DNA from 3 places in the Streptomyces flavusporus genome. Region 3 is predicted to be linked to each of the others. Evidence: riboswitches for the same ligand, from Rfam matches in the RefSeq annotation. Region 3 holds a riboswitch; each other region holds the start of a gene.
What was found. A riboswitch is a leader RNA that binds a small molecule or an ion and turns the genes downstream of it on or off. The one in region 3 is predicted to bind cyclic di-AMP.

Region 1 (3,254 bases), 1.1 Mb from region 3:
GCAGCGGGAGCTGCGGACCGTGCGCGAGGAACTGCCGGCCTATGTCGCCGCCGGCTGGCTGGCACCGGCCATGCCGTTCGCGCTGGGCTCGATGCGGGCGCGCCGGCTGGCCAGGGAGTACGCCGGGCACCACCTGGGGAAGCCGGCCGCGCGGGCGGTGGCGCAGTACGAGGCGTACGCGACGTCGCTGGCGTTCCTACGGCATCGCGGGCGCCGGGGCCGGGCCGGCGCGGACTTCGTCGTACGGGAAGGCGAACTGCTGTGGGAGCTGTGGCGCCGACGGGAGGTGGCGCGGCCGGCGCTGGAGTATGCGGCGCGGGTCACGGCTCCGCCGGTACCGGTGGCTGTGCCGCCCTGGCCGATGACGGCACCGTATCCCGCATACCAGCCGTATCCCCAGTACCAACGGCATCCCGCGTACAACCCGTACCAGTCGTAGCGGCGCGCCGAGCGATCGGCGCCATGAGGTCCCGGCAACAGCCGTTCCGCACACACCGCGAACCGGCAGCCCTGACGTCGGGGGGGTTGCCGTCAGGACCGCCGGGGTTCGAAAGGAGCGGCTGTCAGGGGTTGAGGCCCTTGCTCTGCAGCCAGGCCAGCGGGTCGATGCCGCTGCCCGCACCGTCGGGGTGCACCTCGAGGTGCAGGTGAGCCCCGGTGACGTTGCCCGTGGCGCCCACGCGCCCGATGACCTCGCCCGTGGTGACCTTCTGGCCGACGCTGACGTTGATGGACGACTGGTGGGCGTACCAGATCTCGGTGCCGTCGTCGAGGGTGAGGACGGTCTTGTAGCCGTACGACCCGTTCCAGCCGGCCTCGGTGATCGTGCCGCTGTGCACGGCCTTGAGCGGCGTGCCCGTCGGCGCGGCGAAGTCGAGGCCGGTGTGGTAGCCGGAGGACCACAGGGCACCGGCCTGACCGAAGCTCGAGGTGATGGTGTACGAGGAGGTGGGCAGCGCGTACTGCTTGGCCAGCTGGGCGAGGCGCTCGGCCTCGGCCTTCTGGCGGGCCTCCTCCTCGGCCTTCGCCTTCGCGGCGGCGGCCTTGGCCTCGGCCTCCTTCTCGGCCTTGGCGGCGGCTTCGGCGGCGGCCTTCTCGGCGGCGGCCTTGGCGGCGGTGGCGGCCTTGGTGTCGACCTGGTCCTGCTGCTGTTCGGCCTGGGCGATGATGCGGGTGCGCAGCGCCTCACCGGCGTCGGTGGTGCCCTGGGCGGTGTCCGCGGTGGTCACGCCGAGGCCGCTGAGCGGAGCGGTGGCGGTCTCGGCGGAGGTGTCGGAGTCGGCGGAGTCGTCGGAGATCAGCGCGCCCACGGCCGGCAGGTCGGGCATCGAGATCGACACCGGCGGCTTGCCGGTCTGCGCGCTGGCCATGCCGCCCGCGCCGACCGCGGCTATGACGCCGACGCCGAGAACCGTGGAGCTGCGGGCGAGTCCACCGCCGCGCTGCTTGGAGACGCGATGCCGGCCGCGTACGGGGCGGAGGGACTCCGCGGTGGGGTTCCACTCCTCCCAGGGACCCTCGTCGGTGCGCTGCCCGCCGTAGACGACGGTGTCGCCGGAGCGCTGGGGCGGCACGAAGGGGGCTTCTGGGGCAGGCCGGTTGGACGCCACGTAGGCGTACTCCTTTCCTTCCTTCTCGCCTACCGGGTTAGCTGACGGGTTCGGAGCAGGAAGGTCTCCTACGCGCGTAAATCAGCCGTGCTACCACGGCGACTTACGCCCGATTCACCCCAAGTTGGTGGTTCCCCGGTTCCCTTACGGGATTCGGCGCGTGCGCACGGAGCCGACTCTTGTGACGGCTGGGACGACCGCGCTGCGTTATCGGACGTTAATAGAAGCGGGGCGTGAATTCCAAGCGGTTCCACTTGATCTTTAACGATTTCCGGCCGGACGTACAGGCCCATGAACGGCGAAAATCGGGCGAGTTGACCACGCTTCAAAGGCGTCACAGTTTCTGACTGTATGTCAGTTGTTATGCGGAGGGCGTTCGCCCGATCACGTCCGGTTACGGTCGTCGTACGGCGAGCAGAGCCATGTCGTCGGTCATCCCGCCCCCGGAGTGCCGACGCACTTCTTCGGCCAGAGCGCCGAGCAGCTCGCCGGGTCCGCGGAAGGTGCGGCCCGCCAGTCGCCCCGCGGGGTCGTAGAACCTGCCGTGCGCGTCGCGGGCCTCGGACAGGCCGTCGGTGTGCAGCAACAGCATCGCCCCGTCCGGAAAACGGGACTCCTCCACACGGGCCGGCCAGGCGCCCAGATCGCCCATGCCGAGCGGTAGCGCGGGTTCGCGGGCGGGCAGCGGACGTACGGCGCCATCGGCACACAGCAGCAGCGGCGGCGGATGACCGCGGTTGAGGATCCGTACGACCCCGTCACCGGGCGGCAGCTCGGCGAGTACGGCGGTGGCGAACCCCTCGGTGGCCTCGACGCCGTCGCGCCGCGCGGCCTCGCGCGTCAGCGCCCGCTCCAGCCGCTCGGCGACCCCCTGAAGCGTCGCCTCCTGCTCGGCGGCCTCCCGGAACGCCCCGATGACCACGGCGACGGCCCCCACCGCGCCCATCCCCTTGCCCCGTACGTCGCCCACGACGAGCCGTACGCCGTGCGGGCTGTCCTGCACCGCGTACAGGTCGCCGCCGATGAAGGCGTCCGCCTGGGCCGCCTCGTAGCGTGCCGCGATGTCGAAGCCGCCGATCCGCCCGAGGGGTTCGGGCAGCACCGCGCGTTGGGCGGCCTCGGCGATCTTCCACGCCGAGTCGAGCCGGGCGTGGCTGCGGCGTACCAGCGCATTGATGAGCACGGCCAGCACGGCGACCGTCGTCACGGTGACGAGCTCGGTGAGCGCGTCGACGCGCAACGCCGTGCCGTACCGGATGTGCAGCCCGAGCGCGACGGTGACGGACGCGATGCCGGTGAGGATCGTGGCCCGCCGGGACAGCAGCGGGGCGGCGACCAGGGGTGCGGCGGTGAACAGGGGGGCCGCGGTGTAGGGGCGGGGTGTGACGTAGTCGTAGACGCCGCCGGTGACGAGCAGCAGCGCGGGCAGCGCCCGGACGAAGGTGCGCGCGTACGAGATCCGCCGCGCCTCGCTCCGGCCGGCCTGCAGGCGCGCGGCCTCACCGCCGAGCCCGTGGCCAGGGACCGTCTCCTCAGGCAACCGCCCGCCCCCTCGGGCGTACGGCGCCTCTCCTTCAGCCTCCGCAGGCCGCACCCTCGTCTCCCGCCACGCACGTCCACGCACCGCCTCGTCCGTCCAGGTTT
Region 2 (3,254 bases), 2.8 Mb from region 3:
GGGACATGATTCCGCGTCGAATGTGACCTACGCGACCGTAGGAAGGGGTTGACGGTCGGTGAGATAAGCCACTGCCAAAGGATTGGTCAATTGCGGAATAACCCCTGCGTCCGCACACACCGAAGGCCGGACCCGGGGATCGGGGTCCGGCCTTCGGTGTGTGCGAGGCGCGTGCGTCAGCCGACGGAGACTCCGTGCGAGCGGAGGTACGCGACCGGGTCCACGTCCGAGCCGTAGTCCGGAGTGGTGCGAATCTCGAAGTGCAGGTGCGGGCCGGTCGAGTTGCCGGTCGAACCCGAGAAGCCGATCTGCTGGCCCGCGGTCACGGTCTGGCCGCTGGAGACGGACAACGAGGACAAGTGGGCGTACTGGGCGTAGTAGCCGTCGGCCAGCTTGATGACGACCTGGTTGCCGTACGCACCGGCCCAGCCCGCGGAGACGACCGTGCCGGCGCCCACGGCCTTGAGCGGGGTGCCCGTCGGGGTGACGAAGTCGACGCCGGTGTGGTAGCCGCTGGACCACATGCTGCCCGCCACCTTGTAGGCGGTGCTGACGGCGGCGCTGTCCACGGGGGCGGAGAAGCCGGTGGAGGTGCCGGCGGCGGTCTGGGCGGCCGTCGACGCGTTCGACGAGGAGGACTCGGCGGACGACGACTGGTCGGACGACTTCGCCGAGGACTCCGTCGAGTTCGACGACTCCGACGACTTCGACGACTTCGACGCCTCGGAGGACTCAGACGACTCCGACGAAGAGGAGGAAGGAGACGAAGGGGACGACGGCTTGTCCGTGCTCGCCGCGGCCTTCTTGCCGATCGTGAGCTTCAGGCCGGGGTGGATCAGCGACGGGTTGTCGCCGACGACCTCACGGTTGTCCTGGTAGAGCTTCTGCCAGCCACCGCTGACGTTCTGCTCCTCGGCGATCTTCGCAAGGTAGTCGCCGACCTTCACCGAATAGGTCTTCACACCGGCGTTCTTCGCGGCGGACTTCTTTTCGGCGGCCTTCTTCTGAGTGGCGGCCTTCTCTGCGGCGACCGACTGAACGGCGCTTTCCGGAGCGGACTGCGCAGTGGCGGCATGGGCGCCGGTGGCCCCCATCAGCGGGAGGGCGAGTGCGGCGCCACCGGTTCCGGCAATGGCGATGGAACGGGTGAAACGCTGGATCTTCGGACGGCGGTGCTTACCCTTCGCGGGCATGGCGAATTCCTCTCCGGCGCCTGCGAGGTGAGCTGTCGGGTGCGGGCTGGAGATGCCCGGCCGCGCCGAAACGCGGCTGTACCCCTAGCCGTTCCGGAGACCGGAACAGGCATTTGTACCTGTGGGTCCCCCGCTCCTGCCGTACACGGGTGAGTTTGCGCGGGCACCGGGCGGCGGCAGGATTAGGCGTCCGCCCGGATCGGTGTGGAACGTAAGCGACCGAGACGCAACGGGACAAGCAAGAGGTTCCGCGCGAACGCCTACTTCTTGATCAGTTCACCGAATTCACGGTCACCCTCCGTGAATTCCGGAAACGTCACATTCCGCAAATGCCCTTGAAAAGCGCTTGAATTACGTGGACATGACGGGCGACTCACGGTCACGGATATGACGCTGCTCACGTGACGTCGCTCCAGGTTCCTTTATTCCCGACCGAGTTGGAATGAAGAGGTCAATTCGGACAGAAGAGTCAGATGCGGCGCAGTCGGAGAACCGTCGCATCGAGGTCACCCCGCAGTCCGGTGCGCAGTCCGTGGTGCAGCAGCACGGCACCCCGGTGCACTTCGCCCGTTTCGCGGCATTCGTACGACGCGGTGGGGTCGAGACCGCGCAGCCGCAGCGCCGGGACGGGTTCCCCGTAGCTCTGCGCCTGAAGCCATGCGAGTACGACGGCCTCGTCGCCACGTACGTACTGGACGGCGCTCAGCCCACCCCGTGGCGGCCGCAGCCGGTGGAGGTCCCCGCGCTGCACGAGTGGCCGGATCTCCTTGTAGAGCGCCACCCAGTCCCGGGCCTCCGCGAGTTCCTCGTCGGCCCACCGGGTGAGGTCGCCCCCGACGCCGAGCACCCCGGCCATGGCACTGACGAAGCGGAAGCGCAGCGAGCTGATCCGGCCGTTGAGCTGGGTGTTGGGACTGTCGGTGACCCAGGCGGCCATCATGCGCGCGGGGTGGATCTGACTGAAGCCGTCCTGGATGGCGAGCCGATCGAGCGGATCGGTGTTGTCGGAGGCCCACACCTGGTCGGTACGGCTCATCACACCGAGGTCGATGCGACCGCCGCCACCCGAGCAGGACTCGAAGGCGACACCGGGGTGGGCCGCCCGCAGCCGGTCCAACAGGGCGTACACGGCGCGCACATGGTCGACCCACAGTCGCTGCGGATATGGCTCACCGGGCCAGCCGGCATCGGTGAAGCAACGGTTGAAGTCCCACTTGACGTAGTCGATCGGGGCGCTGGACAGGAGCCCGTGCAGCTGCTCCCAGAGGTAGTCCTGCACATTCTCCCGCGCGAGGTTCAATACGAGCTGATTGCGAAGTTCTGTCCGCTTTCTCCCGGGTTGGAACTGCACCCAGTCCGGGTGGGCGCGGTACAGCTCGCTGTCGGGATTGACCATCTCGGGCTCGACCCAGATCCCGAACTGCATCCCGAGGGCGTGCACGTCGTCGGCGAGCGGCTTGAGTCCGGTCGGGAAGCGGTCGGGGTTGGGTGTCCAGTCGCCGAGCCCGGCGCGGTCGCTGGTGCGGGTCCCGAACCAGCCGTCGTCGACCACGAACAGCTCGACGCCGATCGCCGCGGCCCGCCGGGCGAGCGCCCGCTGCTGCTCCTCGCTGATGTCGAACTCGGTGGCCTCCCAGGAGTTGAACAGCACCGGCCGGTCCCGCTCGGCGTCCGGAATGACGTACGCCCGCTGGTAGGCGTGCCAGGCGCGGCTGGCACCGCCGAAGCCGCCGTCGCTCCAGAGGCCGGCGAAGACAGGGGTGGTGAAGGACTCCCCCGCCGCCAGCCGCAGCAGGCCGGAGTCGTCGTAGCCGGCTCCGCCGGTGATCTGCACGCGCGCGTCCGGCAGTTGTGCGACGGCGATCCGCCACGAGCCCGACCAGGCGAGGGCGCAGCCGTAGACCTCGCCGCGCTCCTCGGTCGCGTCGGTGTCCAGCGCCACCCACGGCAGATGCTGGTGGCCGGTGTGTCCGCGGCGGCTGCCGATCACCTTCTCACCGTAGGTGAGGGGGAAGCGCACGAGCCGGGACTCCGCGGCCCAGCGGCCGTGCAGCTGGGACA
Region 3 (3,254 bases):
AAGAGGAAGTCGCCGGTGAGGACCGCGACCGAGTTGCCCCAGCGGGCGTTCGCGCTCGGTACCCCGCGCCGTACCTCCGCCTCGTCCATCACGTCGTCGTGGTACAGCGTCGCGAGGTGGGTCAGCTCCACGACCACGGCCGAGGGCACGACCCCGGGCGCGTACGGGTCACCGAACTGCGCGGCGAGCATCACCAGCAGCGGGCGGAACCGCTTGCCCCCGGCCCGCACCAGGTGCTGCGCGGCCTCCGTGATGAACGGGACCTCGCTCTTGGTTGCTTCGAGCAACCCTTCCTCGACAGCCGCCAATCCGGCCTGGACATCGGCTTCCAGAGCCTGGTCCCGCACGCTCAGCCCGAACGGCCCGACGACGGTCACGAGGGGTCTCCTGTCTGCTGGTGTCTACCGGCGGTTACGCGGTTTGTCGATACGTCGCTGCCTTCACTCAAGTCAGCGTATCCGGTCACGTTTCGATCACCGAGGGCGCCCGGGGTTACAGGCCGGGCTGTATCGGATCACGAACGGTATGTTTTCGATCAGTTGATACGAGCAATTATTTATCGACTTAAGCCGAATAGGTGAGCTTTGCCCCTTGTCGCCCTCACCGCGCCGTCTCGCCTCCGGCCATTCGGGCGACCTCGACACCCATGCGTACGTCCTTACACCCTTCCCCTGCGAGATGACCCTGACCTCCAATGGGGTGATTTGCGCAGAAGGTGGAAAGGCCCCCTTCCACTGCACTTGGGAGAAGCGCATCCCATACACGGCTGACTGATAGGCACTTGAACCCATTGCCCGATTTGCCACTCTTGCACCCACGCGTGACGTGACTCACCTTCACCTGTCCACAGGTTTCACACAGCCGGCGGCCATCCGGCTTTCCCGGCTTGCGAGTTGAGCCTTGACAGATGCAAAGGATCAAGCTGACAAAACACCCAGATGAAGATCAAACAGCATGTTGCGTGAACCCGCTACTTGTTTCCGACATGTGCTCTCGCATACGTTCCGGGCCAGTCGGGCGGACGCCGAATCCTGCCGCCGCCCGGTACCACCGATGACGAGACCACTCACGCACGGCAGGAGCGGGGGACCCAGGTAAGTCGCCGCGCCGGACGTCGTACGACGCACCGGAACGGCTTGGGGTGAAGTTGCGCTCGCAAGGGCGCGGCCGGGCACCTCCCAGCCCGAACCCGACAGCTCACCTCGCAGGCGAAGGAGAGGAACAAGCCCATGCCTGCAAACGGTCAGCCCCGCACTCGCACCGCCCGCATAGCCCGCAAGCTCGTGGTCGCCGGCACCGGCGCGGCCGTGCTCGCCCTGCCGCTCATCGGTGCGAGCACCGCATCGGCCGCCACCCCCGCCGCGGTGACCGCGAAGACCGCCACCACGGCGTACTCCGACAACCTCGACGGCTGGATCCGCGAGTCGCTCGCCATCATGGCGCAGCACGGAATCCCGGGCTCCTACAACGGCATCTACCGCAACGTCATGCGCGAGTCGTCCGGCAACCCGGCCGCCATCAACAACTGGGACTCCAACGCGGCCAAGGGCACCCCGTCCAAGGGCCTGCTCCAGGTCATCGACCCGACCTTCGCCGCGTACCACGTGCCCGGCACGGCCTACGACCCGTTCGACCCGGTCGCCAACATCACCGCCGCCTGCAACTACGCGGCCGACCGCTACGGCTCGATCGACAACGTCTTCGGCGCCTACTGATCCCTTCGCGCCTACTGAATCTTCGCACCCACCGAGGGCCTGCGCCCGCCGAGCCGCTGCGGGCGCCGGCCCTCGGTGAGGAGCCGTTCGAGGACGACGGCGATGCCGTCGTCCTCGTTCGAGAGGGTGATCTCGTCGGCCACCGCCTTCAGTTCGGGGTGCGCGTTGGCCATGGCGACGCCATGGGCGGCCCAGTCGAACATCGGGATGTCGTTGGGCATGTCACCGAAGGCGATGGTGTCCTCGGGGCGCAGCCCCAGATGCCGGGCCGCCAGCGCCAACCCCGTCGCCTTGGTGATGCCGGACGGCTGAAGCTCGACCGTCCCAGGCCCCGACATGGTGACCGTCGCGAGCGAACCCACCACCGAGCGGGCCACCGACGCCAACTCGTCGTCGGACAGAGCGGGATGACGCAGCAGCACCTTGCTGATGGGCTCGCACCACAGGTCGTCACGCCGGCCGACCCGTACCGCCGGCAACGTCGGGCGCGGCATCCGATACCCCGGCTCGATGAGCGTCAGGCCATCGACGCCGTCCTGGTCGACGGCCGCATACACCGTGCCGACCTCCGCCTCGATCTTGCCGAGCGCGGTCTCGGCCAGTTCCCGGTCCAGGGTGACCGACCACAGCAGACGGTCCACGCCGACGTCGTACAACTGCGCGCCCTGCCCGCACACCGCGAGCCCCACGCCGCCCAGGAACTTCAGCAGCGGCCGCACCCTGGGCGCGGGCCGGCCCGTCACCACCAGATACCGGGCACCGGCCGCCGAGACCCGCGCGAGCGCGGTGAGCGACCGGTCGGAGACCGTGTCGTCGCCGCGCAGCAGCGTTCCGTCCAGGTCGGTGGCGATGAGGGCGTACGCGGCGCGCTCGGCATATGCGATGGGTGCGGCCATGATCAGAGAATACGGACACCACACCCACGCCGTTCATCCCCAACTCCCTTCCAATCCTCCGCTTTTCAGTGGTCCGGCCCCTCGGTGCCGGCCGTCGGGCGGGTGAAGGCGCGTTGCGGACAGCGGGTCACGGACAGCGGGATGAGGTCAGGGGTATACACGACTCCTCCATTCCGGACATTACGGACTCTTTGTGCGCTTAAGTCACTGCCCAAGACGGCCGCCGCAGCCGTAACGTGTGCCGCGACCGCATGGACCGTACGTACGAAAGTGAGGCAGCACCCCGATGCCCCCCTTCGATGTCCCCGAGGGCGACCCCTTCGGTCCGCACAACCTTCCGTACGGCGTTTTCTCACCCGCCGGGTCCACCGAACGCACCGTCGGCGTCCGCCTCGGCGACCACGTCCTCGACGCCGGCGCGGCAGCACTGGCACTCGGCTCCCCGTATGCCGCCCTGCTGGCCCGGCCCACCCTGAACCCACTGCTCGCCGCCGGCCGCACCGCCTGGTCGGACGTCCGGCGGGCGCTGACCGCCTGGGTGACGGTGCCGTCCCACCGCGAAACCCTCGCGCCCCTGATGCACCCCCTCTCCTCGGTGACCCTGCACCTGCCCTTCGAGGTCGCGGACTACGTGGACTTCTAC

Region 1: linked by a shared signal. The riboswitch ahead of ACKTSN_RS24720 (M23 family metallopeptidase) and the one ahead of ACKTSN_RS19480 (transglycosylase SLT domain-containing protein) in region 3 are both predicted to bind cyclic di-AMP.
Region 2: linked by a shared signal. The riboswitch ahead of ACKTSN_RS06550 (M23 family metallopeptidase) and the one ahead of ACKTSN_RS19480 (transglycosylase SLT domain-containing protein) in region 3 are both predicted to bind cyclic di-AMP.

What each region holds. Positions count from the first base shown of each region.
Region 1 is NZ_CP176503.1:5,208,758-5,212,011, reverse strand. It holds gene ACKTSN_RS24725 (PrsW family intramembrane metalloprotease) at 1-439, shown strand, start outside; gene ACKTSN_RS24720 (M23 family metallopeptidase) at 564-1,610, opposite strand; cyclic di-AMP (ydaO/yuaA leader) riboswitch at 1,622-1,779, opposite strand; gene ACKTSN_RS24715 (PP2C family protein-serine/threonine phosphatase) at 2,005-3,204, opposite strand.
Region 2 is NZ_CP176503.1:1,306,379-1,309,632, forward strand. It holds gene ACKTSN_RS06550 (M23 family metallopeptidase) at 177-1,193, opposite strand; cyclic di-AMP (ydaO/yuaA leader) riboswitch at 1,196-1,355, opposite strand; gene ACKTSN_RS06555 (alpha-galactosidase) at 1,663-3,254, opposite strand, start outside.
Region 3 is NZ_CP176503.1:4,122,444-4,125,697, forward strand. It holds gene ACKTSN_RS19475 (polyprenyl synthetase family protein) at 1-377, opposite strand, end outside; cyclic di-AMP (ydaO/yuaA leader) riboswitch at 1,054-1,226, shown strand; gene ACKTSN_RS19480 (transglycosylase SLT domain-containing protein) at 1,230-1,715, shown strand; gene ACKTSN_RS19485 (HAD family hydrolase) at 1,727-2,611, opposite strand; gene fahA (fumarylacetoacetase) at 2,898-3,254, shown strand, end outside.